4 regions of the Arthrobacter sp. SE2 genome follow, and region 2 is predicted to be linked to each of the others. Evidence: riboswitches for the same ligand, from Rfam matches in the RefSeq annotation. Region 2 holds a riboswitch; each other region holds the start of a gene.
The links. Region 2 has a riboswitch for S-adenosylmethionine ahead of AC4CS3_RS12740 (hypothetical protein). Riboswitches for the same ligand answer to the same signal wherever they lie in the genome.

Region 1 (7,494 bases), on a different contig from region 2:
ACGATCTTCGCATCCGCCGCCCGGAGACCCTGGACCTTGCCTCCATGGACGTGGAGGCGGCGCGCCGCACCCGCAGCGTCATCATGCTGCTGGGCCCCCTGTTGGATGAGGCGGCCTCGTATCAACTGCCCTACGCCGGCGGTTGCGATCTCGGGACTCGAACCGTGGAACCGCACATGCAGGCGTTGCGGCAGTTCGGGCTCTCGGTGGAGGCCAAGTCCGGCTTCTATTCCGTGCAGGCTCCACCGGCCGACGGCGAGCACCGCACCTTTGTCCTCACGGAGCGCGGCGACACCGTGACGGAGAACGCCATCATGGCCGCCGCACACCGCAGCGGTACTACCGTGATCCGCAATGCCAGCCCCAACTACATGGTTCAGGACCTCTGCTTCTACCTGCAGGGGCTCGGCGTGGTGATCGACGGCATCGGAACAACCACCCTGAAGATCACGGGCCGCCCGGCGATCGACGTCGACATTGAGTACTTCCCGTCCGAAGACCCGATCGAGGCCATGAGCCTCATCACCGCAGGCATCGTGACCAACTCGGAAGTCACCATTTGCAGGGTCCCCATCGAGTTCATGGAGATCGAACTGGCCACGCTTGAGCAGATGGGCCAGCAGCTCGACATCTCCGGGGAGTACTTTGCCCGCAACGGACGGACTCGCCTGGTGGATGTCACTACCAAGCCATCACGGTTGCGCGCCCCGGAAGACAAGATCCATCCGATGCCGTTCCCGGGGCTAAACATCGACAACTTGCCGTTCTTCGCGGTCATCGCCGGCAATGCCGAGGGCCAGACCATGATCCACGACTGGGTCTACGAGAACCGGGCGATCTACTTGACCGAGCTCAACAAGCTCGGCGCCCAGGTCCAACTCCTCGATCCGCACCGCATCTACGTCAATGGCCCCACCAAGTGGCGTGGGGCGGAAGTCGGATGCCCTCCGGCACTCCGACCCGCAGCTTGCCTGCTGTTGGCGATGCTGGCGGCCCGCGGAACGTCCGAGTTGCGGAACATCTACGTGATTGAGCGCGGATACGAGGACCTGGCCGAGCGGCTCAACACCATCGGCGCCAAGATCGAGTACTTCCAGGACTGACCGCGTCGGATGGCGGTTCTGAGTTCGGACTTCCAGCGGAATCCGGCGTTGCCCGTCACCGCCGGGCGTCGTCCAAGGCGAGGACGGCACGGATTTCCTCCATCACCAGCTCCGGATTGTTCCAAATCTTTTCGGGAGCGAAGCTCAGGACGTCAATGCCACGTGCCTGTGCAGCGTTCAGTCGGGCCATGTCCTTTCTCCAGGCCTCCCGGGAGCCGTGGAAGGCTTAGCCGTTGACTTCAACGATGAGCCGCCGTCCAATCAGGAAGTCCACACGTCCCACGCCGCGGATTTGGACTTGCCGGCGGAATGTCAGGCCTTCTGACTCAAACAGCAGACGGGGGCTGATCTCGGGCACGGATTCGGACAGGCCGTCGGCCTTGGCCAGAAGCCTTCTGGCGTTTCCGTAGTAGTTGGCGGAGACTTCGCTTTCTAGCATGGCCAGCGCGATACCGAACTGCTGCATGGCCGATTGCGCAATCGAAATGGCATCCACCTCGGATAAACAGACCAATGCGTGGATCACAGTATCCTCGACGGATGCCAAGGGGACGGAAGTCTCCGGAGACAGGCGAAGGCCGCCATGCCGGACGAAGCCCCTGCCCCGGCAGTGTCGCGTAGCCAGATGCAGACGCATGGGCTTGTCCTTTATCCACAGGCCGTAACGTAGGGCTGCACTTGCGCACGTGACATGCCCGTTATTGAGTATTGCCGCGAGGTATTCCGGATCCGCTGACGGGAGGGCCCCCACGCCTTTTCGTGGTTGGTGTGCCCCAGCGGAGGCAAGCTTGTGGATGGCTGAGGGCGTATAGCCGTTGGCGCGCAGCAGACCCACGCGAGTGACCCCACCCACTGAAGCAAGGAATTCCAAGGCATCCATGGATCCAGCTAGCCATGGAACTCCAGCTGATGCGCCAAGGAATATGGCGTATGTGGACGAATTGGCCGACATTCTGCTGGATCATCCCCGGGTTGGCTTTCGACCATGCCCGGAAAGTAAGGGTTGTCCTCTGCTGCTGCCGGAATGATCCGGCAGAATCCGTCGGACGGGCCGCAAAATCCCGATCTGTCTCCGCAAGGGTGCCATGGCGCACAATTGATCCGTGCGCACTTTTGGTGTGGAAGAGGAATTGCTGATCGTCGATCCCGTGACCGGCGAGCCGCTCGCGCTTGCCGACGCGCTCCTCTCGGCCCCCGCGCCCGCCCCCGACGGCACGGCCCACGACGGCCGCGACGGCACGGCCCACGACGGCCGCGACGGCACGGCCCACGATGGCCCCGCCCAGGACAGTCCCGACACCGGTCCGCCCCTTGAGGAGATCGACGGCCCCGATACCGGCCTAAGCCACGAGCTCAAGCTTGAACAGATCGAAACCCAGACCCGGCCATGCCGCAGTTACGCCGAGCTCCTGCACCAGATCCGCAGGGCGCGGGGCCTCGCGAGCCATGCCGCCCGGCGCCACGGCGCAAGGATCGCCGCGTTGGCCACCTCGCCCGTGGACGCCGCGTTGCACACCACCCCGGATCCCCGCTACGCCATTATGCTCGAACGTTTCGGCATCACGGCGCACGAACAGCTCACCTGCGGATTCCACGTCCACACTTCGATCGAGTCCCCGGAGGAAGGCGTGATGGTGCTTGACAGGATCCGGGACAAGCTCGCTGTCTTCACGGCGATGAGCGCCAATTCTCCTTACTGGCGGGGTCTGGCTACCGGTTTTGAGAGCTACCGGACGCAGGCGTGGAACCGCTGGCCTTCGTCGGGGCCGTCAGCCATCTTCGGTTCCTTGGCCGCTTACCGACGCGTTGTCAGGAGGCTCATCGAAACGGGAGTGTTGCTGGACGAGGGGATGGTCTACTTCGACGCCAGGCTGTCCCGGCACGTTCCCACGGTGGAGGTCCGGGTGGCCGATGTCTGCCTACGGGCCGAGGATGCGGCGCTCATCGCGGTGCTCGTCAGGGCCTTGGTCGAGACTTCTGTTCGTGAATACCATGCCGGAATAGAGCCGGCGGCCGTGCCCACGGCGCTTTTGCGGATGGCGTCCTGGCAGGCAAGCAACTTCGGACTTCGCACCGAACTGCTGGACTTCGGAACGTTCCGCCCGGAGCCCGCCGCGGACGTCGTCTGGTCGTTGGTGGAGTACCTGGAACCTGTCCTCGCTGAACAGGGCGAATTCGACTTGGTCCAAGCCGGCGTGGCGGCCATCCTGGGCCGTGGCAACGGCGCTATCGAACAGCGTGGTGTTGCCGGGCGCTGGAGCGAGACCAACGGGGGCGCGCCCGACGCCGCCGGGCTGGCCGCCGTCGTCGAGCACGCCGTTCAGATCACGATGCGCTCGGAGAGGGACGAGAGCGACACCAAGCCGCAGCCCGTCCTCACCTGGGTGCGCCAAGACTGGCGCGAAGCGCCGGGTTAACCCGCCGAGCTAAACCTCCTTGAGGGCCCGCTCCAGGTCCCCGATGAGGTCGTCCACATCCTCCAGCCCCACCGAAAGCCGCACGACGCCGTCGCTCAGGCCAATGGCCGCGCGGCCTTCCGGACCCATGGCGCGGTGCGTGGTGGTGGCGGGGTGGGTGATGAGGGACTTGGAGTCGCCCAGGTTGTTCGAGATATCGATCACGGCGAGCCCGTCCAGCAGCGCGAAGGCGGCCTCTTTCGCCGATCGCCCGGCAGAGGGGAGCAGCTCGAAGGTGAGCACGGTTCCGCCGGCCTTCATTTGCTTCGCGGCGAGCTCGAACTGCGGGTGCGACTTCAACAGCGGGTACTTGACCCAGCTGATGGCCGGCTGTTCCTCAAGCCATTCGGCGATCCGCAACGCAGACGCCGAGGAGTGATTGACGCGCAGCGCCATCGTCTCCAGGCCCTTGGTCAGGACCCAGGCGTTGAACGCGGAAAGCGACGGCCCGGTGTGCCGCATGAGCTGCTTCACGGGACCGTCGATGAATTCCTTGGTGCCCAGGATTGCTCCGCCCAGGACCCGGCCCTGGCCATCGATGTGCTTGGTGCCCGAGTAGACAATCACGTCCGCGCCGAGATCGCCGCAGCGCTGCAGCAGCGGAGTGGCGAAGACGTTGTCGACGACGACGGTAGCGCCCGCCGCGTGGGCTAGTTCGCTCACCGCTGCAATGTCCACGATTTCCTGCATGGGGTTCGACGGCGACTCGAAGAACACTGCCGTTGTCGGCTCGGACAATGCGGCACGCCACTGGTCCAGGTCCGGGCCGTCCACGAAGACGGTCTCGACGCCCCAACGGGGCAGGATCTCGTTGAGGATCACGAAGCAGGAACCGAAGAGCGAGCGGGCGGCAACCACGCGGTCGCCGGCGGCCAGCAACGCACCGAGGGCGGTGAAGACAGCGGACATGCCCGACGCCGTCGCGAAACACGCTTCGGTGCCTTCGAGCAGGCGGAGTCGCTCCTGGAAAGTGGCCACGGAGGGGTTGCCGTAACGGGAGTAGACGAAGCGCTCGTCCTCGCCCGTGAATGCGCGCTCTGCGGCTGCGGCGGACTCATAGACGAAGCCGGAGTTCAGGAAGACGGCCTCGGACGTTTCTTGGAAGTTGGTGCGGTCAAGACCGCCGCGGACTGCCTGGGTGTCAGGGCTCCAGCCGGCGGCGTCAGGATTGAAAGTCACTTAGATGTTCCCCAGGTTCGTCGGAAGTCCACGGTTTTTCCAGCCGTTCACGGTTCGCTCGCCGTAGCGGTCCGGTTCGCCCTCGAAGCCCTCGAGGACGTTGTAGGCGGTGTAGCCGGCCTGTGTTGCGGCGATCGCAGCGGCGATGGAACGCTGGCCGGAGCGGCACAGGAAGACCAGTTCGGTGCCGTCCGCTTCCGGAGCCTGCTGCTTCAGATCGTCGATGAAGCGTGAGTTGGGGATCCCGCCGGCCAGGTTCCACTGGATGAACAAGGGATCGTTCTCGGTGGCTTTGGTGTCCGGGATCCCGATGTGTGCCCACTCGCCTTCGGTGCGGACGTCCACCAGGATGGCGCCTTGTTCCAGTTTGGCCCAGGCGTCGTGCGGGCTGAGGTCGCCTGCATAGCTCATGCGTGGCCCTCGCCGTCGAACTCTTCATCAAGCTGGTCTACTGCATTGGCAACTGCTGCGTCCGCGCTGGCGATCGCTGCGGGGAGGACGATGGCCTGCGCCACAATCACGTCACTGCCGTTGAAGGTCGCGGCTGGGCTGCCGTGCAACACATATCCCTCCGCGAGGGCGGTGGAGATCCGCTCGCAGAAATCCTTCGTGTCAGGGCCCGTGATGAGACGGTACGAGAGTTTTTCTTCGGTGGGTTCAGGCATTGGTGCTCCTCAGTCACGCTTGCAGTTCGAAAGTGTCGATACGCCGAGTAGTCACCTGAGGCACCCCGCCGGAGAGAGGGTTGCCGACCAGCAAGTCAGGGCTTCGCGCTGGTGCTCATTACTCAAGAAGAAAATAACATCCACGACGGCGGCCTGCATCACCGGCCGTCGTCATGTTCCGTAACCGGGGGTCTTAGGCGTCGGTTTCTTTCGGCAGCGGTTCAAGGCTTGCCTGGATCCGGGGTGGAATGGCGTCAAACCGCGACGCTACTCCCGTAGGCGAGTAATGGAAAGTGGAACCTTGGTGCTTCCGGATTTCCAGCAACTCGTGCACGGATATCCCGGTGGCCGTGGCGAGCGCGTGCAGCGAGAGGCTGTTGTGATGAGCCAAGGCAAAAACCACACCCGACAGGGCTTCGAAACCTTCTGTCTCGTAGATTTCCTTCACCAAGTTGGACATGCCGTTTGCATCATCGATTGATCCCGCTGACGCACCAGTCGCCATGGCCGTCAGCGACCATGCAGCAGAGTCGGGGCTGATGTAGATGCTCATGTCGATACCCTACGGACTCAGGCCCGCTTGGGGAATGGGCGATACGTTTATCTTTATGGCAGCACTCACCGACCTTGACCGTCAGCTCCTCTCCGCCCTCCGGGAGGACGGCAGGGCGTCCGTGGCGAGCCTCGCGCGTAAGCTGGGCGTAGCCAGGGCCACTGTGAATAGCCGGCTCGAGCGTCTTGTCTCCTCGGGAACCATCGTTGGTTTCACTGCCAGGGTGCGCGACGAGGTCGATCCACTTGCGATTAGGGCTATTGCGCTCATAGCAGTGGAGGGAAGATCGGCCGACAAAGTCATTCGCCAGCTCAGGGGGCTTCCCGAGATTTGGGCGCTGCACACCACGAACGGCGGTTGGGATCTCGTGGCCGAGCTGCGCACGGAAAGCCTCAGCGACTTTGACCAGGTGTTGGGCAGGATCCGCGGCATCGAGGGGATCGTCAATAGCGAGACGAGCCTGTTGCTCAGTTCCGTCCTGCGGTAGCCGTCCGGATGACGGACGCCTGTATCCAATGAGCATTATGTAAAGACGTGTTCATCATTTTGTCCAGCTTTTCAATGAAAAGTACGTACTTTGGCAATTGTGGATGCATATCGCCGCTCCGTAGCCTCGTAGCAACAGTGCTTGTAAGGGAAAGGAGCGCACATGACGCGCTTTGTCGATGTCCGCAATATGGTTCGCTGGACGGCCGGGCGAGGCCCGGAGACCATCATCTCGGAGATGATTCGATACTTGGAAGACGACTTCCGGCGGTGGGAATCTTTTGACAAGACTCCGCGGGTGGCAAGTCACACGCCATTTGGGGTCATCGAGTTGATGCCCACCAGCGACCGGGAAACATACGGCTTCAAGTATGTAAATGGACACCCTTCGAATCCAGCGCGTGGCTTCCAGACGGTGACAGCTTTCGGTGTCCTGTCCGACGTCCATAACGGCTACCCGACGTTCCTCGCAGAGATGACTGTGCTGACAGCGCTGCGGACGGCGGCCACGTCCGGGATGGTCGCGAAGAAACTCGCCTGCCCCGATGCCCGCATCATGGCGATGATCGGGACCGGAACCCAATCGGAGTTTCAGGCCCTGGCCTTCCGGGCGGCCCTGGGCATAAACACTGTCAGGATCTGGGACACGGATCCGGCTGCGATGGAGAAGTTCGTCCGGAACATGTCTCCCCTCGGCTTCGACATCACCATCGCGGGCTCGGCGGCCCTTGCAGTGGAGGGCGCCGATGTCATCACCACCTGCACGGCGGACAAGGCGAATGCCACCATCCTGACGGCTGCCCAGGTCTCGCCTGGTGTTCACATCAACGCGATCGGTGGCGATTGCCCAGGGAAGACCGAACTCGACGCTGCCATCCTGGGCCTCGGCGATGTCTTTGTGGAATACGATCCCCAGACGCGGATTGAAGGCGAGATCCAACAAATGTCCGCCGAATTTCCCGTCACGGAATTCTGGCAGGTCCTGTGCGGGCACGCGCCGGGCCGCACCGCCACGGACCAGATCACGATTTTCGATTCCGTGGGCTTCGCGA
Region 2 (7,494 bases):
GAATCGTCCAGGCCGATCTTGAACTTCAGTCCGATGGCCAGCGCGCAGACGGCACCGGCGATGACGCCAATGACGATCGCGCCAATCGGATCCACGAATCCACAGGCCGGGGTGACTGCCACCAAGCCCGCGACGGCGCCGGATGCGGCGCCGAGGGACGTGGCGTGGCCGTCGCGGAGCCTTTCGACAAGCAGCCAGCCGAGGAGCGCTGCGCTTGTGGCCAGGAGGGTATTTGTCCAGGCGAGCGCGGCGATTCCATCAGCGGCCAGTTCCGAACCGGCGTTGAATCCAAACCAGCCGAACCACAGCAGGCCTGCCCCGAGCATCACGAAGGGGAGGTTGTGCGGCCGGATGTTGGGATCTTTCATGAATCCGAGCCGTTTGCCGAGCACGACTGCCAGCATCAGTCCGGCCATGCCCGCATTCATGTGGACGACGGTGCCACCGGCAAAGTCGAGGGCTGAGATCTTGCTGCCGATGATCCCGGTGGAACCGAAGAGCCCGCCACCCCAGACCCAGTGGGCGATGGGAGCGTAGACGATGGTGACCCAAAGACCGGCAAACAGCAGCCACGGGCCAAACCTGACACGTTCAGCCACAGCGCCGCTGATCAGCGCGACAGTGATGATGGCGAACGTGGCTTGGAATCCTATGAAGACCATGTCCGGCAGCCCGGGGGCTTTCCCGCCAATGACGTTGGCCAGTCCGCTGAGTCCGAAGTTCGCGAAGGGATCTCCGATGAAGCCGCCCAGGGTATCCGGGCCGAACGCGAGTCCGTAGCCCCACAGGGCCCAGACCACCGCGACCACGCCAATGGCACCGAAGCTCATCATCATGATGTTGAGGACGGACTTCATCCTGACCAGGCCGCCGTAGAAGAACGCCAAACCTGGCGTCATGAGAAGAACGAGGGCGGAAGCTGCAAGCATCCAGGCTGTTGCGCCGGGATCGAGGGTCTGGGGGTTCACATCCAGCCCTACGCTGAAGAATACTGGGTTCATTTCGGGAGCCTTCCTGCATATACGGCGCTCCATGGCGCCCGCACGGCGAGACCATTTTTAAAACGAACAGGTCCTGGTACCTCACGGGTTACCGACCTTGACAAGTTGCGTTGACTCGAACGTACAGTCGGCCTGTTTCAGCCTTCGGCACGGTTCATTTCAGGCACGTAACACCAAAGGCCCTAGGGTTAAATCCGGAAGTCAGTCATGTTTCAGGCGTGTAACACGCCGCGTGTCGGCCTCGTACGCCGGGTGGGCAAGGCGCCAGCGTCAGCGGCTGGCTGCCGGCACCAGGATCCAGAGCACCTCGACGGGCTCGTCCGTCGGATTGACCCAGGTGTGCGGCTCGCGGCCCGGGAAGGACAGCGTGTCTCCCTCTTCGAGCTCGTACTCCTCGTTGGTGAGGATCAATTTGATCCGGCCCTTGACGACGTGGAGGACATCGACGTCACAATCGACGGCGTAAAGCTCGGCTTCTCCGCGGCCGCGTGGCTCGATGGAGGCCTGCAGGATCTGCAACCGCCGTTCCGATCGGGCAGTCAGGAGCCGCTCCACGATGCCCTGGCCACCGAGCGAAATCCGCGGCCCGTCGTCGCGCCGGGTCAGGTGCGTCTCCGGTGCAGCGAAAAGGTCTCCGATGGACACTGAAAGAACTTGGCAAAGCGTCACAAGGGAAGCGACCGACGGCGATGTCAGGTCACGCTCCACACGGCTCAGGAACCCTTTGGTCAGGCCGGTGGCGTCGGCAACCTGCTCGATGGTGAGCCGCTGCGATTGGCGGGCGGCGCGGATTCTGGAACCGATGGCAACGGGGACGTTGCTCGGTTCAACGGGGAGAGCCTTCATTCACGAACCTTTCAGGCCGTTTATGCGGCCCTGTCATTGCAGCAATAGTAGCCGGATCGCCCGCGTGGCAGGGCCTTTGGCTAGCTGGAGGGCCGCCGATGAGTCCGCTGCGCAAGACAGCGTCTTGACTGTTACTCGCATCACTACGTATCCTCATAGGCAACAAGTGTTGTTTGTGAGGCATACATCACAGACTACTCTCCCCAATCACCAGCGCAGAGACCTTCCGCAACCCCGCACGAAACCCAGCGGACCGGCGTCGGAATCCCCCGGAGCTCTGCGCATCACTTTCAGGAGCCAACCGTGGACTCTTCGTTCATCAATATTGCGATCGTGGTGGTGTATTTGCTCGCCATGCTGGCCTTCGGCTGGTGGGGCAAGTCGCGCACCAAGAACAATAGCGACTTCCTGGTGGCAGGACGCCGCCTCGGTCCGATGCTCTACACCGGCACCATGGCCGCCGTCGTCCTCGGCGGCGCATCGACGGTTGGCGGCGTCGGTCTCGGCTACAAGTTCGGCGTCTCCGGCATGTGGCTGGTGGTCGCGATCGGTTCGGGCGTGCTCCTCCTGAGCCTGCTTTTCGCCGGCACCATCCAGCGACTGAAGATCTACACGGTCTCCCAGATGCTGAGCCTGCGTTACGGCCAGCGCGCCACGCAGACCTCCGGCATCGTCATGCTGGCCTACACCCTCATGCTGTGCGCCACGTCCACTGGCGCCTACGCCACCATCTTCGTTGTCCTCTTCGGCTGGGAGCGCTGGCTTGCCATCGCCGTCGGCGGCGCAATCGTCCTCGTCTACTCCACCATCGGCGGCATGTGGTCCATCACCCTCGCCGACCAGGTGCAGTTCATCATCAAGACTGTGGGCATCTTCTTCCTCATGCTCCCGTTCGTCCTCAACGCCGCCGGCGGCTTCGACGGCATCCGTGCCCGGGTTGACGCCAGCTTCTTCCAGTTGGACGGCATCGGAGCGCAGACCATCGTCACGTACTTCGTGGTCTACACCCTGGGCCTCCTGATCGGCCAGGACATCTGGCAGCGCGTCTTCACCGCCAAGACCCCCAAGGTGGCCCGTTGGGGCGGCGCCACTGCCGGCATCTACTGCGTCCTGTACGGCGTCGCCGGCGCCTTGATCGGCCTGGCCGCCCGCGTGGCCCTGCCCAACATCGACGTGAAGGCCCTTGGCAAGGATGTTGTCTACGCCGAGGTAGCCACCCACATCCTGCCGATCGGCATCGGCGGCCTCGTCATGGCCGCGGCGGTCGCGGCCATGATGTCCACCGCTTCCGGGGCCCTCATCGCCGCGGCCACCGTTGCCCGCGCCGACGTAGTCCCGTTCGTGGCCAGCTGGTTCGGCAAGACAATCAACACCGACGACACCGAAAACCCCGAGCACGACGTCAAGGCCAACCGGTACTGGGTCCTTGGCCTGGGCATCGTGGCCGTGCTGATCTCGATGGCGGCGCAAGACGTCGTGGTGGCCCTGACCATTGCCTACGACATCCTGGTGGGTGGACTCCTGGTTGCCATCCTGGGCGGCCTGGTCTGGAAGCGCGGCACCGGTATTGCCGCGGCCTGGTCCATGGCAGTCGGGTCCGTACTGACGCTTGGCCTGCTGATCGCCTACGCCACGGGAATCATCCCCAGCGAAGACGGCGTCTACGCCAACGATCCCATCTACTGGGGCCTCGGCGCCTCGCTCCTGGTCTACGTTGTGGTCTCCCTGCTGACCCCGCCAACCGAGCCCGCGGTCCGCGAAGCTTGGGACCGCCGCGTTGCCGGAGCGGCCGTGGAGGAACTCCCCTTGGAAGCCCACCCGGTTGCCAGCCACTAAGCTTCACAGAACCAAGTACGACGGCGGCGCCGCACCTTCTCCTCGAGGGTGCGGCGCCGCTGCCGTTTGGAACCGTTTCTACCGGGCCTTAATACCGGGCAGCGATTGTACCGTTCCATGTACAGTAGGAAGAGCTTCAAGAGATGTGGTGCCAAGCTCCGACTTGCCACACGCCAACCCCATGTTCACGGGTGGTTCGGATGAAGAAGCGGCCCGGCTCGGACCAGAGACAACCGAACGGGCAAGAGCAACTCCACAGGAGAAGGCCATGCCTTTCGAAAACGGCGCCGGCGCCGACCGCACCACCCAGTCTGGCACCCTATTGTTGCCCCGCCCCCGGCGGGTGGACGAGTTCGTCCGGGTGATTCCAGGCGTCGACCTGTCCCAAGGCTCCATCACGTTCGTGGTGGACGGGAACTTGGAACGCTATTGGCATCATGAGCCGCGGCTCATCACCGAAGCGCTCTCAAAGGCGGTCCAGCCCGCCCGCTGGTTCCCGGCGACACGGAAACTCACCCTTACGGTGGCGGCAACCGGGCACCGGGCAGGCGTGCAGAAGCACTTCATCCTGAGCGCGTTTTAGCTGCCAGGGTTTAGCACGTCGGGTTTAGCGAGCCGGGGCTATTCGATATCTTCAGCCTCACGGTGTTCGTCGGCATCGAGGGCAACCGGCCGCTCGTCGTCGTCAAGAACCTCGGATTGGTCCTCCCAGTCCTCGTCCACCGCCAGGTCCTCGTTGTAGTCATAGGCGGGATCGGCCTCGACCGTGGGACGGTCGGGGTGGCGGGCGTGGGTCTCGGTGCTGTCCATGGTGCAACCTCCGTTCGACGTGCCGCTGAGCCCATCGCACAGGCATAGGAGGCAACCGTCCAGCGCTACCCCGCCAATTCGTGGACCCTGTCCATCCATCCCAGCACTGCCCCCAGCCGCGGTCAAGGCTTCCCGGGAGCCTCCTGTTTTTGAGGGGGACCTAAATTCTCCAGTGAGGATTACCGGCCGAAAAACCGCGGAAATTGGCGATAGAGTGGAGCCGCAATGAGGCGATGAAGCCCGCCCCAGCAACCCAGGAGTCCCGGTGCAACCGCACACAAAACCCTCGCATCCAGACAACTCGCATTCAGACAATCCGCAGGACTCAAGCAGTCCATCGCAAGACGTAGCAGCCCCCAAGACTCCCCCGTCGTCGTCGGACATCAAGCGCTGGCGGCAGTACCTGGCGGATGAGCGAGCCGAGGCCGCCGTTTACCGCCAACTGGCGCAGCGTCGTGACGGCGAGGAACGCGAAATCCTCTTGGCCCTCGCAGAGGCTGAAGGCCGCCATGAGGCACACTGGCTCAAGCTCCTCGGCGAACATGCCGGCATGCCTAAGGCGGCCTCGGTCCGAAGCCGAATGCTCGGCTTCCTGGCCCGGAACTTCGGATCTGTGTTCGTGCTGGCCCTCGCCCAACGGGCTGAAGGCCGCTCGCCTTACGCGAAGGATCCAGCAGCGACCCGCGCCATGGCGGCCGACGAACAGATCCACGAAGAAGTAGTCCGCGGCCTGGCGACGCGCGGCCGCAACAGGTTGTCCGGCACCTTCCGCGCCGCCGTATTCGGCGCCAATGATGGCCTGGTCAGCAACCTTTCCCTCGTGATGGGCATGGCGGCCACCGGCGTTCCCGCCACCGTGGTCCTGTTCAGCGGCATCGCGGGCCTGCTGGCGGGCGCCCTGTCCATGGGTGCCGGCGAGTATGTCTCGGTCCGCTCGCAACTCGAGCTCCTCAAGGCCACCCGGCCCACCCAGGCCACGCTGACCGCAGCCCCTGCACTGGACATCGAGCACAATGAGCTGGTCCTCGTGTATCTGGCCCGGGGCATGTCCCGCGAAGCCGCCGAACACCGGGCCGCCGAACGCATGGGCCTCTACAGCTGCGATTGCGATCCCAGCCTCTCGCTCCACCCCGAAGTGGAAGAAACCGTCAATGAGCACCAGGCCGTAGGCTCCGCCTGGGGCGCCGCAATCTCGAGCTTCTGCTTCTTCGCTTCGGGCGCCATCGTGCCCATCCTGCCGTTCATCTTCGGCATGACGGGCTTCGCGGCGCTTGCTGTGGCCGGTACGCTGGTGGGCATCGCGCTTCTGTCGACCGGCGCCGTCGTCGGCTTGTTGTCCGGAACCTCGCCGCTGACCCGCGGCCTCCGGCAGCTGGCCATCGGGCTCGGTGCGGCGGCGGCAACGTATGGGCTGGGACTCGTCTTCGGCGCAGTCATCGGTTAGTAGCGCCGGCCCGACGGGGCGCCGGTGCAGGGACTTGGGGGAAGACTTGCATTCAAACTACGGTTACGACGGCGGTCCGCCGTCCAAGCGCCCCAGTACCGTTCTGGCGCTGTTCCGAAACTTGCTGGTGGTGGCGGCGGTTGCTGCCGTAGCCGTGCTTGTCAGTGGATTCCTCCGCGGCGGCCCCGGCATCACAGGTTTGCTTCCAAACCTGACCCCTTCTGCCCATGCCACCGCAAACACGCCCGGGCAGGACGGGGCTCCCGGGCAGGGACCACAAAAGGCGGCTCGTGCGCCGGATACCCCACCGCCTGGACTGGAGGAAGCCGGGCAGCCGCTCGGCTCCCCCGCGAAGCCTGCGGCAGCCAGCGGCTCCTACAAATTCCTGGCCACCAACGCCGACGGCACCCCCGTTGGCTACTCTCCGTGCCGGCCGCTGCACTACGTGGTCAACGCAGCCCTCGCCCCGGCCGGATCCGAGGGGCTCATCGCCGACGCCATCGCCAAGATCGCTGCCGCCACCGGCCTCAAATTCGTTGACGACGGCCCCAGCACGGAAAGCCCCTCCGAGAAGCGCAAGCCCTACCAGCCCGCGCTCTATGGAGATCGTTGGGCACCGCTGTTGATTTCCTGGACCACGCCCGCGGCGGCTCCGGCGTTGGCAGGAACCGTTATCGGAACCGGCGGCAGCACCATGTACAGCTTCGGCACCGGACCCAAGAGCTACGTCTCCGGAAGCCTGGACCTCGACGCCCCGCAAATCACGGAACTGCTGGGCGTCCCCGGGGGCGCGCATTACGTCTCCGCCGTGATTCAACACGAACTTGGCCACGTCGTGGGCCTTGACCACGTAGAGGACCCCATCCAGCTCATGTATCCGGAGATCGGCGCCCCGGATGGCCTGGCAGCCGGAGACCTGAACGGACTCTACAAACTCCACACGGCCCCGTGCCGGAGCGATCTCTAGCCCAGTCGAGGCCCTGCCTGAGCTATGCCCCACCCAACTAGTCCCCACCGCCACCCTTGCCTCGCAAGCTCGGCCAGGGAACCCTTGCGGCGTGGGCCCACGCATTAGATGCCGTTTTGAGCCCTGATAACGACAACAACTGCGAGTTAGTTGGGCGGGGACGGGTTGAGCTATCTGGGGATGGCTTCCAGCAAACGGGCAGGCTTGAAGCTGGCTCCTGCGCCTGGGTAGGAGGGGACCTCGATCCGGGCATGGCTGTGGATCTCGTTGACCGTGGCCATGGCGTGTTCGGCGATCCGCTCCAAAGTGGTCACCCACATCCCGTCCATGGCCTTGACGCGTTCGATCAGCCGCTCCAAGGCAACGGCCTTGGATGGACGGCCGGAGATGAACGGGTGGTTGGTCAAGACGAAGCAACTGCCTTGGGCGTGGTGGGCTTCGGCTTCGAGGGTCCACATCTCCAAGACCTTGGCCGGACTCTCGATGACGCCGCTTCCTGTTACTCCCGGGTAGAACGCGTATTGTTCCCAATCGTCCAGGGCCCAATCGACCGGAATCTCAACAATGTCCCGTGAATCACCCGAGGCGAC
Region 3 (7,494 bases), on a different contig from region 2:
GAAAGCAACCACTGCCGGCATCGCGTTGCTCCCCGCGACGGTCCTCCTGATGCTCACGGCCTCATTCTTCGGCGGACTCGCCGGCAGGTACGGTCCGCGGTGGTTCATGGCGGCCGGCCCGTTCATCTGTGGAATCGGTTTTCTCATGACGTTGGCCGTCCAGGAGCCCTTGAACTACTGGACGCAAGTGCTGCCCGGGCAGATCGTCTTCGGGATCGGCCTCAGCACCTTGGTGGCGCCCCTCACTGCGGCCATCCTGGGCGCGGTACCCACTGAAGAGGCAGGGATCGGCTCCGCAGTGAACAACGCCGTGGCCCGCATCGCAGGCTTGATCTGCATCGCATTTGCAGGGCTCATCATCGGCCCGGTCTTCACCCGCCAAGGTCTCATGAACGCCGTGGTGGTCACCGCTGTGCTGTTCTTCCTCGGGGCGGCGGCATCCGCCGTCGGGATCCGGAACCCGGTCTTGGGCGCTGCGGTGATGGACTCTCCGGAAGGTCCAGCCGCCGACGACGGCGGGACGGCCGCCCAGCGCGCCTGAACAGCGCTTTCTAAGACACGCTTTCTAAGACACGCTTTCTAAGACACGGGCATTTCAGTACACAGCTTCGTCAGCGTTCCGCGAGGACGCAGCCTTCGTGGACAGCGTCCGTGGCCACCCAGAGCGCCGAGGCGACCTCATCGGCGAGATCGTAGTCGCGGCTGCCCGGACCTTTTCCGATCCGCACCACCAGCGCACCGCCGAACGGTTTGCGGCCAATCACCTCGATGCTGGCATCGAGGTCGATTTCCTCGGCAGACAGGTACCGCAGCAGCTCCGGGTTTTCGTCGCTGATCCGGGTGATCTTCCCGGAATGGCCGTCGTCGAGCTCGATCATCCGGTGCGCATGCGGCAGGCTCACCGAACCGTCCGCAGCGGGGATGGGGTCACCATGGGGATCGCGTCCGGGGTTGCCCAGCTTGGCGGCCATGCGATCGATGAACGTGTCCGAGACAGCGTGCTCGAGCATCTCGGCCTCGTCGTGGACTTCATCCCAGCTGTAGCCCAACTCCCTCACGAGGTAGGTCTCGATCAGGCGGTGCCGGCGGACCATGCCCAGGGCAAGCTGCATTCCCTGGGGGGTCAAAGTAATGGCGCTGTAGGGCTGGTGGTCCACCAGGCCTTGGTCCTTGAGTTTGCGGACCATCTCCGAGACGGAGGAATTGGCGACACCGAGCCGCTGCGCGAGCTGTGAGGACGTGATGGGTTTGTCCTGCCACTCCGTAAAGGAGTAGATGACCTTGACGTAGTCCTCGATCGAGGAGGAGGGCGCACTGGTCTTCACGGTTCCAAGCCTATCGTGAACCGGCCGAATCAGACTTTCCGCGCCCGCCAGCTCTGCGTGAGATAAGGCAACGGGATGACCTCGCCCTCGGCATGGCCCAGATGTTCGAAGAGGTACCACTGAAGATTGCCCATGACCTTGGCCCGGGTGGCGTCATTCGCCCTCAGATAGTAGCTGCGCGACTTCACGAGTTCGAGGATATCGGCCGGAGTCACGGGATCCTCCCAGCGCGTCAAGTGACTTTCAAGCCCGGCGAACTCCGGGCCCACCACAGGCCGGAAGTCCGGTTTGTGGACATCGCCGGCATGCATGATGCGGGACAAGCGATGGACCCAGGGCACTGAAGTGTCCAATTGGTTCCAGATCAAGCCGATAACGCCCTGGGGTCGAAGGATCCGGGCGATCTCGGTGCTGGCGGCGAGGGGATCGCACCAGTGCCAGGCCTGGGCAACGCTGACGACGTCGAATGCTGAGTCCGCCAGTCCAGTTGCCTCGGCCGTGCCCTCCAGGGCGACCACTTGTGGATACGTTTTGCGCAGCTGGGTGAGCATGTCCGTGGAAGGGTCCACTGCGGACACAGCCAGCCCGCGCTCGACAAGGAGCGACGTGAACTTCCCCGTGCCGGCGCCGATGTCTGCCACGTCCCGCGCGCCTTCAGGCAGCAGCCAGTCAGCTGAATCCGCAGGGTAGCCGGGCCTGACACGGTCATAGTGTTCTCCGCCGTCCTGGAAACTCTGACCGAGTTCAAGGCGCCGCTCCTCATAGAGCTTCGGGCCAGCTGACGTGCCTTTGGGTCGCGGGGCCACGCAGGAACTCCTTCGTAGGACAGGAAAAATACCCTACGAATCTACCGCAATCAGTCGGTGCTGCAGGGAGCGGCGCCCGCGGTCCCGGGAGTGTTGGGAGCCCACTCCGGGTAGCTTCGGTGGTCGTTCGCCGGCACCCACCGGCCGGCATCCACCACGTAGTCCCAGCCGAGGCCATTGCTCTTGAGCGCCTGGATGCCCGCGATGAGCCGGGTGGCGTCTTCCAAGCGCGAGCCCACGCCGAAACTGGCTCGCAGGGATCCGGAGGGAAGGCCGAGGCGCTTGAGCAACGGGTGGGCGCAAAAGCGTCCGTCGCGCAGGCCAATGCCGTGCTCGGCCGCAAGATAGGCAGCCACAAGTCCGGCGTCGTAGCCCTGGAGCGAGAAGTTCACGACGCCGATGGTGTCCTGGGGATCCGTGTCGCTGAAGATCTGGTGTACGGTCACGCCGTCGATTTCCTTGAGGCCGTCGACCAGATGCGAGCGGATGGCGGCCTCGTGGGCGTGCCATTCATCGTGGTCGAGGCTGGCAATGACCTGCGTGGCCCGGGCGAGGGTGGCCGCGCCGAGTACGTTCGGCGAGCCGCCTTCGTGCCTGGCCGGTCCTGTGGCCCAGCTGACCGAATCGAGGCGCGCTTCGCGGACGGCCCCGCCTCCGGCCAGGTGCGGTGTGCCGGCGTCGAGCCAGTCGGGACGACCCACCAGGACACCTGCGCCGAACGGTGCATAAAGCTTGTGCCCAGAGAAAACCAAGTAGTCGACATCCGCTGCGGCGATGTCGATTCTGCGGTGCGGGGCGAGTTGCGCCGCGTCCACCACAATCCGCGCCCCGAATTCGTGGGCCAAGGCAGCGAGTTCCTTGATGGGCAGGATTTCGCCGGTCACGTTTGACGCGCCGGTGACAGCCAGAAGGCTGACGCCGCCGTGGGAGAGCGCCGTGCGGACATTGGCGACGGTCTCGGACAACGTTCCCGCGGCAACGATGCTGCGGTGGGGGACACTTTGCCACGGGAGGAGATTGGCGTGGTGCTCAATGTCCAGGTAAAGGACTTCGCCAATGTGTCGACCGTCCTCAACTGGCAGGCAGCCGGCCAGTAGATTGAGGGAATCGGTGGTGTTGCGAGTGAAAATGACCGAATCGTCCGGCCGGCCGCCAACGAAGTCACGGACGATGTTGCGGGCGTTTTCATAGACCGAGGTGCTGATTTGGGAGGCATAGCCTGCGCCGCGGTGGACGCTCGCGTAGTACGGCAGGATCTCGTTGAGGTACGCGGAAACCACGGTCAGCGCAGGTGCGGAAGCGCCGTAGTCAAGGTTGGCGTAGCGGATGTGGCCGCCCTGGATCAAGGGTGCCTGCAACTCCGCGCCGGTGACCGCGGCGAGCGGGCGCGATGCCCGGGGGAGGGTTTCACCGCGGTGCTGTGCAGATTCGTTGTTCAGCGAAAGAGCCGGGGAAGTAAATGTGGCTGTGCTCATGGGACCTCACTCAAGAGGGACCCCTGCGTGCAGGGGGTCCGCGCTTGCCGCATCCGTTCCGGACCGGCCGGGTCGTCACCCGGGGCACCCCGCCGCGATGGAGGGTTGCCGGCCAGCAAACCGGGGTTTCGCGCTGGCACTCGTGACCTGTAAAGAGCGTAGGACACCAGCAAGGCTCATTCCAATGTGACCGGCGATTGTTAAGCGGATTATTACACCGCCGGAAAAGTGTGCCTTCTGCCGAAGAAAAAACGGCGGACACCCCCAAAAGTGGGCGTCCGCCGTCGTTTATTCAGTGGAGAGAGCGGACTAGAGGAGGTCGTCGAGCTCGGGGTTGAGCCTCTTGAGGACCTCGGAGTGCAGGATCGAGTTAGTGGCCACGGCGTTTCCGCCGAAGGGACCATCCGCACCGTCCAGGGACGTGAAGCGCCCCCCGGCTTCCGTCACGATCGGCACCAAAGCCGCCATGTCGTAGACCTGGAGTTCCGGCTCGGCGGCGATGTCCACGGCGCCCTCGGCCACGAGGCAGTAGGACCAGAAGTCGCCGTACGCACGGCTGCGCCAGACATCGTTCTCGAGGCCCAGGAAGTTGTCCAGCTTATCGTGCTGCTTCCACTCGGAAAGCTCGGAGTAGGAAAGCGAGGCGTCTTCGAGCCGCGACACGTTGGAAACCTTCAACCGGGTGGCTGCGGCCAGCGACCGGCCCATGTAGGCGCCCGAGCCCTTGGCCGCCCACCAACGCTTGCCGAGCGCCGGAGCGCTCACGAGCCCCACTACTACCTCGCCCTCGTCCACGAGGGCGATCAGCGTAGCCCAGACGGGTACGCCACGCACGAAGTTCTTGGTCCCGTCAATGGGATCGATGATCCAACGCCGCGAGCCGTGGCCCGTGCTGCCGAATTCTTCCCCGAGGACGGCGTCGCGGGGGCGGGAACGGGAGAGCTGCCCGCGGATTGCTTCTTCGGCGGCTTTGTCTGCATCGGTGACGGGGCTCAGGTCGGGTTTGGTCTCGACCTGGAGGTCCAGGGCCTTGAACCGCTCCATTGTCAGGGAATCGACGGAGTCGGCCAGGACGTGTGCCAGCCGCAGGTCGTCGTTGTAGCTCGAATCGGGTTGGGTCATGGTTCCAAACTACCGTCTATTCGCCGGTGAGCCGGGGAGGTAGGACGGCAAGCGCGCAGTTAGTTGACGGTACCCAATTCCTTGGTCTCCTGGGCTTCCATGCGCGGGTCCGCGCCGAGGAGCCGGCGCAACGACGCCAAGCGGGCCGGGCCTGCCTCGCCGGCGTGGCCGTCGGCGACCCAGGAATCCAGTCCGCATCGAACCGCGGAAGCATCGTGCTTGCAGCCTCGCTCGCACATTTCGGTTCCGGGTTCCAGATCCGGGAAGGCATGCAGGATGCGGTCCGGGTTCACGTGGGCGAGGCCGAAGGAGCGGATGCCGGGCGTATCGATGATCCAGCTGCCGCCAGGGGCGTCGCTGAGTTTCAGAGCAAGGGCAGAGGACGAGGTGTGCCGTCCGCGCCCCGTCACCGCGTTGACCCCGCCCGTGGCGCGCTCGGCGCCGGTGAGGGCATTCACCATGGTGGACTTCCCGACGCCGGAATGGCCCAGGAGCACGGTGACCTTGCCGTCGAGGTAGTCCCGCAATTGATCGACGGCGTCGCCATCGAGGCGGGCGGACAAGCCGTCGTCGGAGCGGGCATCGATACCGGAGGCGCCTGCGTCGGCCGTCCGGCTGATGATGATGGGAAAACCAAGGCTCACATAGTTGGCGAGCAATTCCGTCGGATCCTTGACGTCCGCTTTGGTGACGAGCAGCAGCGGCTCGATTCCGGCGTCGTACGCTGCCACCAAGGCGCGGTCGATGAATCCGGTGCGCGGCTCCGGGTTGGCGGCCGCGACCACCACCACGAGCTGGTCGGCGTTGGCGACGACGGCCCGTTCGATCGGATCCGTGTCATCGGCACTTCGCCGCAGGAGGGTCTTGCGCTCCTCGACGCGCACGAGGCGGGCGAGGGTGTCCGGGGCTCCGGACACATCGCCGACGAGGGCCACGAAGTCTCCGGGAACCACAGGGGAGCGCCTCAGTTCCCGGGCACGGGCGGCAATGACGATGCGCTCGTTGTCCGAGCTTTCGCCCACTATCGCGGTGTAGCGGCCGCGGTCGACCGTAATAATGCGCCCGATCACGGCGTCGTCGTGGCTGGGGCGGTCCTTCGTGCGGGGGCGTGTGCCCTTCTTGTTGGGGCGGATCCGGACGTCGGACTCATCCCAGGAGCTTGCGTCGCGGGCCATCGTTAGTTGCTTGTCTCCGTTGAACCCGTGTCCGCGACCGCCTGGCCGGCACTGAGCATCGATGCCCAGATTTGCGGAAATTCGGGCATGGTCTTGGAAGTCGTCGCGATGTCTTCAACCTGGACACCCTCGACGGCGAGCCCAAGGATGGCGCCCGCGGTAGCCATGCGGTGGTCGGCATAGCTGTGCATGACGCCGGCGTGCAGCGTCGCGGGCCGGATCACCAAGCCGTCGCTGGTTTCCTCGGCGTCGCCGCCAAGCCGGTTGATTTCGGCGACCAAGGCAGCCAGCCTGTCCGTTTCGTGGCCCCGCAAATGAGCGATGCCGGTGAGTCGGGAAGGGCTGGTTGCCAGCGCGCACAATGCCGCAACGGTAGGGGCGAGTTCGCTGGTTTCGTCGAAGTCCGCGCCCAGGATCTCCGGTCCGCCGGTGACTGTCAGCGTGCTGTTGTCCAGCGTGACAGTGGCACCCATGGTGGCGAGGATGTCCCGCCAGAAGTCCCCGACTTGCGTGGTGTTGGCCGGCCAGTTGGGGATCCGGACAGTTCCCTTCGTGGCCAACGCCGCGGCGAGGAAGGGACCCGCGTTGGAGAGATCCTGCTCGATCCGCTCGTCGAACGCCTGGATGGTACCGGGGGCGACGCGCCAATGGTTCGGCACGGAGTCATCCACCTGCACTCCGACGCCGCGCAGGACCGAGACGGTCATGTTGATGTGGTCAAGGCTCGGCACGGGCTTGCCGACATGCTCCAGGTGAAGGCCCTCATCGAACCGGGCGCCGACCAGCAACAGGGCGGAGACGAACTGCGAAGAAGCGCTCGCATCGATCACCAAGTGGCCACCGCGGACAGAGCCGGTGCCGGAAACCTTGAACGGCAGGGAGCTCGCGGTGTGCCCGTCCACTGCGCTGACTTCCACTCCGAGTGTCCGGAGGGCTTCGATGATGGTGCCCATGGGACGTTGGCGTGCGTGCGGATCGCCGTCGAACACCGACGCGCCGTTGCGGAGGGCCGCGAGCGGCGGCACAAAGCGCATGACCGTGCCGGCCAGGCCACAGTCGATGGCGGTCTCCGATGCGTCAGCCGCCGGGTCGATGGGGGTGACTTCAAGATCCGGGCCGTAGTGTCCATCGCCGGGAACCTCGGTAATGGTGGCGCCGAGCTGGCGCAGGGCCTCGACCATCAGGGCGGAATCCCGCGAATGCAAGGGTGCCCGCAGCCTGCTTGGGCCGTTGGCCAGCGCCGCCAGGACCAGATAGCGGTTGGTCAGGGACTTCGAACCAGGAACCGTGACCGTGGCATCCACAGGGTGGCTGGCGAATGGTGCCGGCCACAAGGGGAGTGCGGAGGCTGTGGTGCTCCCTGAATCGTCTGTCTGCGTGGCGGGGGTTCCTGGCATGCTTCCTTATGCTCCAACTGCGTTGTCTACGGCCTTGCGGACGGCCCGGTCTGTCTTCTTGAACTGCTTGCCCGTGGCCTTCTTGGCATCTATGGCGAGGTGTTCGGCGCGCCAAGCGAGGCTCGGTTTGCCCGCGGTGTCGACTGCGGCAAGGAAAACGCCACCCGTCAGCGAAATGTTCTTGAGCAACTGGG
Region 4 (7,494 bases), on a different contig from region 2:
GTGCGGAAGATGAAGTTGCCCGGCGTGATCTCGTTGCGGAAGGACTTGCCGATCTGGCCGATGCCGAACGGCGGCTTCTTGCGGGACGTGGTGAGCACGTTGCTGAAGTTGACGAAGATGCCCTGCGCGGTTTCCGGGCGCAGGTAGTGCAGGCCCTCTTCACTGGCCACGGGGCCAAGGAAGGTCTTGAGCAGGCCGGAGAACTCCTGCGGTTCGGTCCATTGTCCGCGGGTGCCGCAGTTGGCGCAGGCAATGTCCTTGAGTCCGTTTTCGGCGGGACGGCCCTTCTTTTCCTCGTACTCTTCCTCGAGGTGGTCGGCGCGGTAGCGCTTGTGGCAGGAGAGGCACTCGACAAGGGGGTCGGAGAACACCTCGACGTGGCCGGAGGCTTCCCATACCTGGCGGGGCAGGATCACGGAGGAGTCGAGGCCCACAACATCTTCGCGGCCGCGGACAACGCTCTGCCACCACTGGCGCTTGATGTTTTCCTTGAGTTCGGCACCGAGGGGGCCGTAGTCCCATGCGGACCGGGAGCCACCATAGATTTCACCGGCCTGGAACACGAAGCCCCTCCGCTTGGAGAGGGAAATGACCTGGTCGAGGACGGATTTTGCTGCCATGGGTAACTCCAATGTTCTACAGGGCCGCTGGGTGCGGTCCGTGGCTGTGCGCGAAGGTAATGCTGTGCAGGAAGCTGCGTGTCCTAGCCTACCGGCCTTTGGTTGCTGTCCGGCTTCCGGGACTGGCCCGGCTGGCCCTTGCCGGGGCGGCGGGAAGAGAGCGCACCCTTCGGCCAAGGCAATGTAGCAACAATGATGGCGAACAGCGTCAGCAAGGTGCCAAGGATTGTGGGCAACGCAACCACGGTTCCCGGAGCCGGCAGGACCAGGTCAAGAGCGAGGGATCCAAGCAGCTGCCCCGCGATCATCCCGAGCCCTGTCACCAGGACACCGAGGCTGCGGACCAACAAAGCAGCCAGGCCGATGAAGACGCAACCCATCGGCCCGCCCAAGTAATACCACCATTCGGCAGGCAAGGCGTGGCCAGGACCAATCAAGGACACTTTGACGAGCCAGGCGATCCAGAGAATAACCGTTCCGGCCACGAAATTCACCAGCGTCGCGGCTATAGGGCTGCCGTAGTGCACGGTCGCCGTGCCGTTCATCGCCTGCTGGAAACTCATGAGGCAACCCGCCACGACCGGCAACAGGATCGGCAGCAGCAAGGACCCGACGTCGGCGGCTGCCCCGAGGCGCGGCGAGACGGCCCAGACGACGGCGGCGATCGTCAGGACGCTGCCGAGGATGCGGACCCCGGTGATCGAGCGTTTGCCGCCGGGACCGATGCCGAGCCGGTCCACGAGCAGTCCGCTCAGGGTCTGGCCAGTGACCGCGGCGACCGTAAACAAGGCCACGCCAAGCAAGCCGACCGTGAACGATTGCGCGAACACGAACAGGGCGCCGATACCGCCGGCCAGGACATAGAACCGCGGAAAGCTCCGCTCGTTGAGGGCAGGCAGGATCCTTCGCAGGGCGGCGCGGCCCTTCGGCAGCGCCAGTCCGATCGCGACAATCAGTACGAGCCCGGTGCTGAAACTCACGACGGCGGCCGCGATGCCGTCGTCGAGCGTTGCTCCCAGGGCGCCGTTGATCCGGCCCTGAAGGGGGATCACGAGCCCAGTGGCCACGGCGAGGAGCAGTCCGGTGAGCAAAGGGCGGGACGTACTTCGGGACGCGGGGCGGGACGACTGCGGCATTTTCACCACCTTACTTCAGGCATCATTGCTTGTATGAGCAACCCGGAAATCGAAGAAATCCCCATCCGCGACGACATGATCCGCCTTGGTCAGCTCCTGAAGCTCGCCAACCTAGTGGAGGACGGCGTGGAAGCCACGGAACTCATCAAGAACGGCCTCGTCAAAGTCAACGGCGAGATCGACGATCGACGCGGCCGCCAACTCCATGTAGGCGACACCGTGACCGTCAACGGACAGACGGTGCGGATCACCGCCGCTTCCTAGCTTTTGGCAACGCGGGGTCACTTACGGCCCATTACGTGCCTCAGAATGGGCCGTAAGTGACCCCGCGTTGCTTTCAGACGGACGCGAGGACCTTGTGCTCCAGGAATTCGGCCACGTGGCCGATTTCCTGCTGGTTGATGCCGTGCCACATGCCTGTGTAGAGCACCTTGGTGAGGTCCGTGTGCTTTCGCACCCACCCCATGGTGTATTCGACCTTGTCCGGGGTGATGACAGGATCCTGCTGATCCCGGCCCCAGAAGAGCGGCACGGAACCGTCCAGTTCGGCGTCGCGGAATGCGGGGTCGGCATCGGCGTCGACGGCGAAGCCCGAAAGCCCGACGACGGCGGCAAAGTCCGCCGGGCGCTGCCGGAGCAGCGAGGTGGCCATGGCCATACCCATGGAAAACCCGAGGAGCGTCACCGAGCTGTGGTTGGACTTGAACGAGTCCAGCCAGGAAAACACGTACTCCGCGGCGTCCTTGACGGCGTCGAGGGAGTAGTCGATGGACGCCGTGAGCGGGAACCACGTGAAGCCAGGGCCCGTCGCGATCGGCGCGCGGAGCGAAGCGACGACGAAGTCCTGGGGCAACAGCCCGGCAAGGCTGAAGAGGTCCTGCTCGTTGGAGCCGTAACCGTGCAACAGGACCAACAACGGCTTTCCAGCCCGCTCCTCCTCGTCGTGGGACCACAAAACGACCGGGGCGGGAAAGGCAGAAGCTTGACTCATGGGACTATTCTTGCAGTTACCCATGAGTAACAAGCTACGGGCGCGTAGCGTTGCAGCAAGAGGCAGGATATGAACGTGAGTGACACTGATTCCACGGTGGAGGCAAAGCCGGACGAGCGGATTCATCCGTGGACGCGCTACGTGGCATTGGGTGATTCCTTTACCGAAGGCATCGGCGACCCGGAACCCAACAATCCAGGGGGACATCGCGGCTGGGCCGACCGCGTAGCCGAGGAACTGAGCAGGGGACACCGGGATTTCGCCTACGCCAACCTGGCCATCCGCGGGCGGCTGCTCCAGCAGATCCTCGACGAACAACTTGGCCCGTGCATGGACCTCAAGCCGGACCTCGTGAGCATCTCCGCAGGCGGCAACGACCTTATCCGTCCCGGCGGCGACCCCGACGCCCTGGCCGAGAAACTCGATGCCGCCGTACAGACCCTGAGTTCCGAAGGCGCCACCGTGGTTCTCTTCAACGGCCCGGACACCGTGTCGTCAGTACTTGGCCGGATCCGCGGCAAGGTGGCCATCTACAACGAAAACCTCCGCACCGTGGCCGGCCGCCACGATGCCGTGATCGCTGATATGTGGTCCCTGCGCCAACTCTCCAACTCCCAGATGTGGGACGAAGACCGCCTGCATTTCTCGCCGCTCGGCCACCACACCATCGCCGCGATGCTCCTCGACTCACTCAATGTGCCGCACAACCTCGAGCCGCTGTTCCCCAAGCCGCTCCCCCAGCGCAGTTGGCGCGAAGCCTGCTCGGGCGACCTCGTATGGGCACGCGAGTATTTTGTCCCCTGGGTCATCCGGCGGATCCGGCACCAGTCCTCCGGCGACGGTATCTTGCCGAAACGCCCGACGCCGGGACCCGTCTTCGGTCCTGCCGACACCTTCCTGCCCCGGAGTTGAGCGGGAACCACAGGGCGGGTCACAGGGAGCGAGGCTAAGCTGGTGAAAGACCTAGGAGGCCTCTACCGTGAACAATTTGATCTTCTGGATCATCGTCTGCTCTTGGCTGATTCCGATGGGGATCCGCATGTACAACCGATCGCGCCAACGCAGGCTCCGGGACTATCCTCCACAGAACTACCCCGGTCAGCCCTATCCTCCACAGAACTACCCCGGTCAGCCCTATCCTCCACAGAACTACCCCGTCGGATACCCGGAGCAACCCCCGGTAATCTTCCCGGCTGAGCCGCAACCCCCGGTGCCGACGCCCGTACCGCAGGCCGCTCCGCCGTCGTCGGCTGCTCCGCAAACGAACAGCCCGCCCCAGCCGAACAGCGCGCCCCAGCCGAACAGCGCGCCCCAAGGCTACCGGGCACGGAAACTGGCCGAACTGGACCAGGACTACAGCGACGGGAAAATCGCCATGGAGGATTACATGAAGCTCCGCCAGGAGATCATGAACGGCTGATTCAGCCGAAGAAAGCTTCGCGCAGTTGGGGGCCGAGCTGGCCGATCTCGGTGAGGAAACCGTCGTGCCCGATCGGCGCCTCGATCACGTGAACGGGAACTTCTCCCGGCAAGGCCTTGGCCAGCTCGTGGGATTGTTCCGGGAAGTAGAGGCGGTCCGAGTCCACCGAGGCAACGAAGAACTTCGCCGTTGCCACGGACAGCGCGTCCTCCAATGAGCCCCGGCCGCGGGTGATGTCGTGGCTCATGAGGGCCTCGGTGATGGCGATGTAACTGTTGGCGTCGAAGCGCTGGACCAGCTTGCTGCCCTGGTGGTCGAGGTAGCTCTCCACCTGGTAACGGCCTCGGTCCCCTAATGCGGCAGCCTGGAGGGGTGCCTCGCCGCCTTGGGCGTTCCTGCCGAAGCGGAAGTCCAGCTCATCCGCCGAACGGTAGGTGATGTGGGCGATCCGCCGGGCAAGGGCCAGCCCTGCCTCGGGCGCGGCCTGGCCATAGTAGTCGCCGCCGTTGAAGTCGGCGTCCTGCCGGATGGCGAGCGTCTGGGCCTGCGCGAACGCGATCTGTTCGGCAGTGCTGTACGCCCCGATCGAAATCACGGCGCATCGCTTGACGCGGTCCGGATAGCTGACGGCCCATTCCAGTGCGCGTGCACCGCCCATGGACCCGCCCACGACCGTGTGCCAGCTGTGGATCCCCAAAGCGTCGGCCAGCCGGGCTTCGGCCACGGTGCTGTCCCGCAGGGTCACGAGCGGGAAGCGGGAGCCCCACGGCCTGCCGTCAGGAGCGCTCGACGACGGCCCGGTGCTGCCGTAGCAGCCTCCCACGATGTTGACGGAGACCACGAAGTAGCGGTCCGTGTCGATGGTGGCGCCCGGACCAACGAGTTGCTCCCACCAGCCATCTTCGTCGCTCTCGCCACGGGCCACATGGGTGCTGCCCGTCAGGGCGTGTTCCACCAGGACAGCGTTGGAAGCGTCGGCGTTGAGCCGCCCCCATGTTTCGTACGCAAGGAGGACCTCCGGCAGGAAACCTCCGGCCTCCAGTTCGAGCCCGCCCACGGAAACATATTTGAGGGTTCCGTCCTGGGTACCGGAAAGGGGTATGGCTGTTGCAGCAATTGTCATTCGTTGACACCTCACATCGCGCTTGCCCGCCGCCAACACAGCGAAGGGCCAGGTCTTCACCCGGGGCACCCCGCCGCGATTGGAGGGTTGCCGGCCAGCAAGCCGGGGCTGTCGCTGGCACTCATGACCTATAGGAAGAGTCTAGGAAAACCGGACCCCTCCTGACGAAGATTATGACACCTTTGTGACACTTGACCGTGTTTTGTTCACGAAGCAGTGACCAAGGAGGCCAGCCGGCGAAGATTCATGCGGCGTCGCCCGCCGGCCTCCTGCGCCATCCGGAGCGGTACTAGCGGCCCTTCGCTGCCCGGAATCCTGACTCGAGGTCGGCGAGGATGTCGTCGATGTGCTCGATCCCGACGGACAGCCGCACCAGGCCCGGGGTCACTCCGGCCACGGCCTGCTGTTCGGGGGTCAGCTGGCTGTGTGTCGTGGACGCGGGGTGGATGACCAAGGATCGGACGTCCCCGATGTTTGCCACGTGCGAATGCAGTTCCAGGGCGTCCACGAAGCGTTTGCCGGCGTCGATCCCGCCGCGGATGGTGAAGGACACCACCGCGCCGGTGCCGCGGGGTCCGTACTTCCGCCCGCGTTCGAACCACGGACTGGAAGGCAGCCCCGCGTACGCGACCGATTCGACGTCGTCGCGCCCTTCGAGCCACTGCGCCACTTTGGTGGCGTTCTCCACGTGGCGTTCCACCCGCAGGCTGAGGGTTTCGATTCCTTGGGAGATCAGGAAAGCGTTGAACGGGGAAACCGCCGAGCCGAGGTCCCGCAGGAGCTGGACCCGGGCCTTGAGGATGTAGGAGAGGTTCGCGCCGAGGGCACCGTCCTTGCCGAGGTCGCGGGCATAGACCAGGCCGTTGTAGCTGGGGTCCGGAGTGTTGAAGTTGGGGAACCGCCCGGGGTCCTTGCCGAAATCGAAGTTGCCCGAGTCCACAATGACGCCGGCAATGGCGGACCCGTGCCCGCCCAGGTACTTGGTGGCCGAATGCACCACGATGTCCGCGCCCCACTCGATCGGCCGGATCAAGTAGGGCGTGGCGAGGGTGTTGTCCACAACAAGCGGGACTCCGGCTTCGTGCGCGATGCGGGAGACGCCCTCGATGTCCAAAACGTCCTGGCGGGGGTTGGAGACGACTTCGGCGAAGAACAGCTTGGTGTTCGGCCGCACGGCGTCGCGCCAGTGGTCGAGGTTGTCCGGGTCCTCGACGAAGGTGACTGAGATTCCGAATTTCTTCAGCGTGTGCGCTAGCAGGTTGTACGTGCCACCGTAGAGGCTCGGGCTGGCGACCAGGTGGTCGCCCGCCTCGGCGACGTTGAGGATGGCGAACGTTTCCGCGGCCTGCCCGGAGCTCAGCAGGAGTGCCGCGAGGCCCCCCTCCAGGCTCGCTATGCGCTGTTCCACCGCATCCTGCGTGGGGTTGCCGATCCGGGTGTAGATGGGCGCCAGCTCGGCCAGCGCAAAGCGGTTGGCCGCGCTTTCCGCGCTGGGAAAGACGAACGAAGTGGTCTGGTAGATGGGAAGCGCCCGGGCGCCGGTGGCGGCGTCCGGCTCCTGGCCGGCGTGGATCTGGCGCGTTTCGAATGACCATCCTTGGGACATGCGGACTCCTGGTTGTCTGGGCTTTTGCCGTGCTTCAACCTGCCGGGCTGAAGTATTCAGCCCGCCGGCGTTCGGTTGCCGCCAGTCTAGGGACGGTGTTGCGGGCTCCGGAAGCTTTGTGACGAACACGGTAGTTTTCGGTCCCGGCGCGTCCTGAAGTGACTCTGAGCCGCCTTTTCGATACATCCCACCTTGGTTAGGCTTGACTTAGCTGAGAGCTCCATCACAAAGTGCCAAGATGAAGCCATGCGCATGGATCACGTCTCTTACGCTTGTGAACGAGATGGCCTCTTGGCCACCACCGAGCGAATTTCCGCAGCATTGGGAGTGGACGCAGTCCGGGGCGGAGTGCATCCGCGCTTCGGTACCCGGAACATGATCATCCCCCTTGCTGACCACAAATACCTCGAAGTTGTCGAGGTCCTAGACCACCCGGCATCCGACAAGGCACCTTTTGGACAAGCAGTCCGTGCACGCTCCGCCGCAGGAGGCGGTTGGATGGGCTGGTGCGTCGCTGTTGACGACCTGAGCCCGTTCGAACAGCGGCTCGGACGCGCTGCTGTCCCCGGCAACCGCAAGTTTCCGGACGGCCGCGAAC

Region 1: another riboswitch for S-adenosylmethionine. It lies ahead of AC4CS3_RS18405 (DUF1737 domain-containing protein); the one in region 2 lies ahead of AC4CS3_RS12740 (hypothetical protein).
Region 3: another riboswitch for S-adenosylmethionine. It lies ahead of AC4CS3_RS01020 (aminotransferase class V-fold PLP-dependent enzyme); the one in region 2 lies ahead of AC4CS3_RS12740 (hypothetical protein).
Region 4: another riboswitch for S-adenosylmethionine. It lies ahead of metX (homoserine O-acetyltransferase MetX); the one in region 2 lies ahead of AC4CS3_RS12740 (hypothetical protein).

What each region holds. Positions count from the first base shown of each region.
Region 1 is NZ_JBZAYA010000015.1:54,571-62,064, reverse strand. It holds gene AC4CS3_RS18435 (UDP-N-acetylglucosamine 1-carboxyvinyltransferase) at 1-1,103, shown strand, start outside; gene AC4CS3_RS18430 (hypothetical protein) at 1,159-1,293, opposite strand; gene AC4CS3_RS18425 (hypothetical protein) at 1,330-1,740, opposite strand; gene AC4CS3_RS18420 (glutamate--cysteine ligase) at 2,207-3,520, shown strand; gene AC4CS3_RS18415 (O-succinylhomoserine sulfhydrylase) at 3,530-4,738, opposite strand; gene AC4CS3_RS18410 (rhodanese-like domain-containing protein) at 4,739-5,149, opposite strand; gene AC4CS3_RS18405 (DUF1737 domain-containing protein) at 5,146-5,403, opposite strand; SAM riboswitch class IV at 5,414-5,526, opposite strand; gene AC4CS3_RS18400 (hypothetical protein) at 5,597-5,956, opposite strand; gene AC4CS3_RS18395 (Lrp/AsnC family transcriptional regulator) at 6,012-6,443, shown strand; gene ocd (ornithine cyclodeaminase) at 6,606-7,494, shown strand, end outside.
Region 2 is NZ_JBZAYA010000008.1:66,378-73,871, forward strand. It holds gene AC4CS3_RS12725 (ammonium transporter) at 1-1,001, opposite strand, end outside; gene AC4CS3_RS12730 (helix-turn-helix domain-containing protein) at 1,272-1,847, opposite strand; gene AC4CS3_RS12735 (sodium:solute symporter family protein) at 2,151-3,683, shown strand; SAM riboswitch class IV at 3,818-3,937, shown strand; gene AC4CS3_RS12740 (hypothetical protein) at 3,952-4,266, shown strand; gene AC4CS3_RS12745 (hypothetical protein) at 4,305-4,493, opposite strand; gene AC4CS3_RS12750 (VIT1/CCC1 transporter family protein) at 4,759-5,937, shown strand; gene AC4CS3_RS12755 (matrixin family metalloprotease) at 5,984-6,904, shown strand; gene AC4CS3_RS12760 (polysaccharide deacetylase family protein) at 7,075-7,494, opposite strand, start outside.
Region 3 is NZ_JBZAYA010000001.1:206,971-214,464, reverse strand. It holds gene AC4CS3_RS01035 (MFS transporter) at 1-541, shown strand, start outside; gene AC4CS3_RS01030 (metal-dependent transcriptional regulator) at 612-1,325, opposite strand; gene AC4CS3_RS01025 (class I SAM-dependent methyltransferase) at 1,355-2,131, opposite strand; gene AC4CS3_RS01020 (aminotransferase class V-fold PLP-dependent enzyme) at 2,182-3,606, opposite strand; SAM riboswitch class IV at 3,642-3,754, opposite strand; gene hisN (histidinol-phosphatase) at 3,916-4,728, opposite strand; gene rsgA (ribosome small subunit-dependent GTPase A) at 4,788-5,903, opposite strand; gene aroA (3-phosphoshikimate 1-carboxyvinyltransferase) at 5,906-7,300, opposite strand; gene AC4CS3_RS01000 (DoxX family protein) at 7,307-7,494, opposite strand, start outside.
Region 4 is NZ_JBZAYA010000002.1:178,108-185,601, forward strand. It holds gene AC4CS3_RS03580 (glycine--tRNA ligase) at 1-620, opposite strand, end outside; gene AC4CS3_RS03585 (DMT family transporter) at 704-1,756, opposite strand; gene AC4CS3_RS03590 (RNA-binding S4 domain-containing protein) at 1,790-2,020, shown strand; gene AC4CS3_RS03595 (alpha/beta hydrolase) at 2,094-2,747, opposite strand; gene AC4CS3_RS03600 (SGNH/GDSL hydrolase family protein) at 2,817-3,659, shown strand; gene AC4CS3_RS03605 (hypothetical protein) at 3,727-4,167, shown strand; gene metX (homoserine O-acetyltransferase MetX) at 4,169-5,290, opposite strand; SAM riboswitch class IV at 5,304-5,419, opposite strand; gene AC4CS3_RS03615 (bifunctional o-acetylhomoserine/o-acetylserine sulfhydrylase) at 5,580-6,896, opposite strand; gene AC4CS3_RS03620 (VOC family protein) at 7,143-7,494, shown strand, end outside.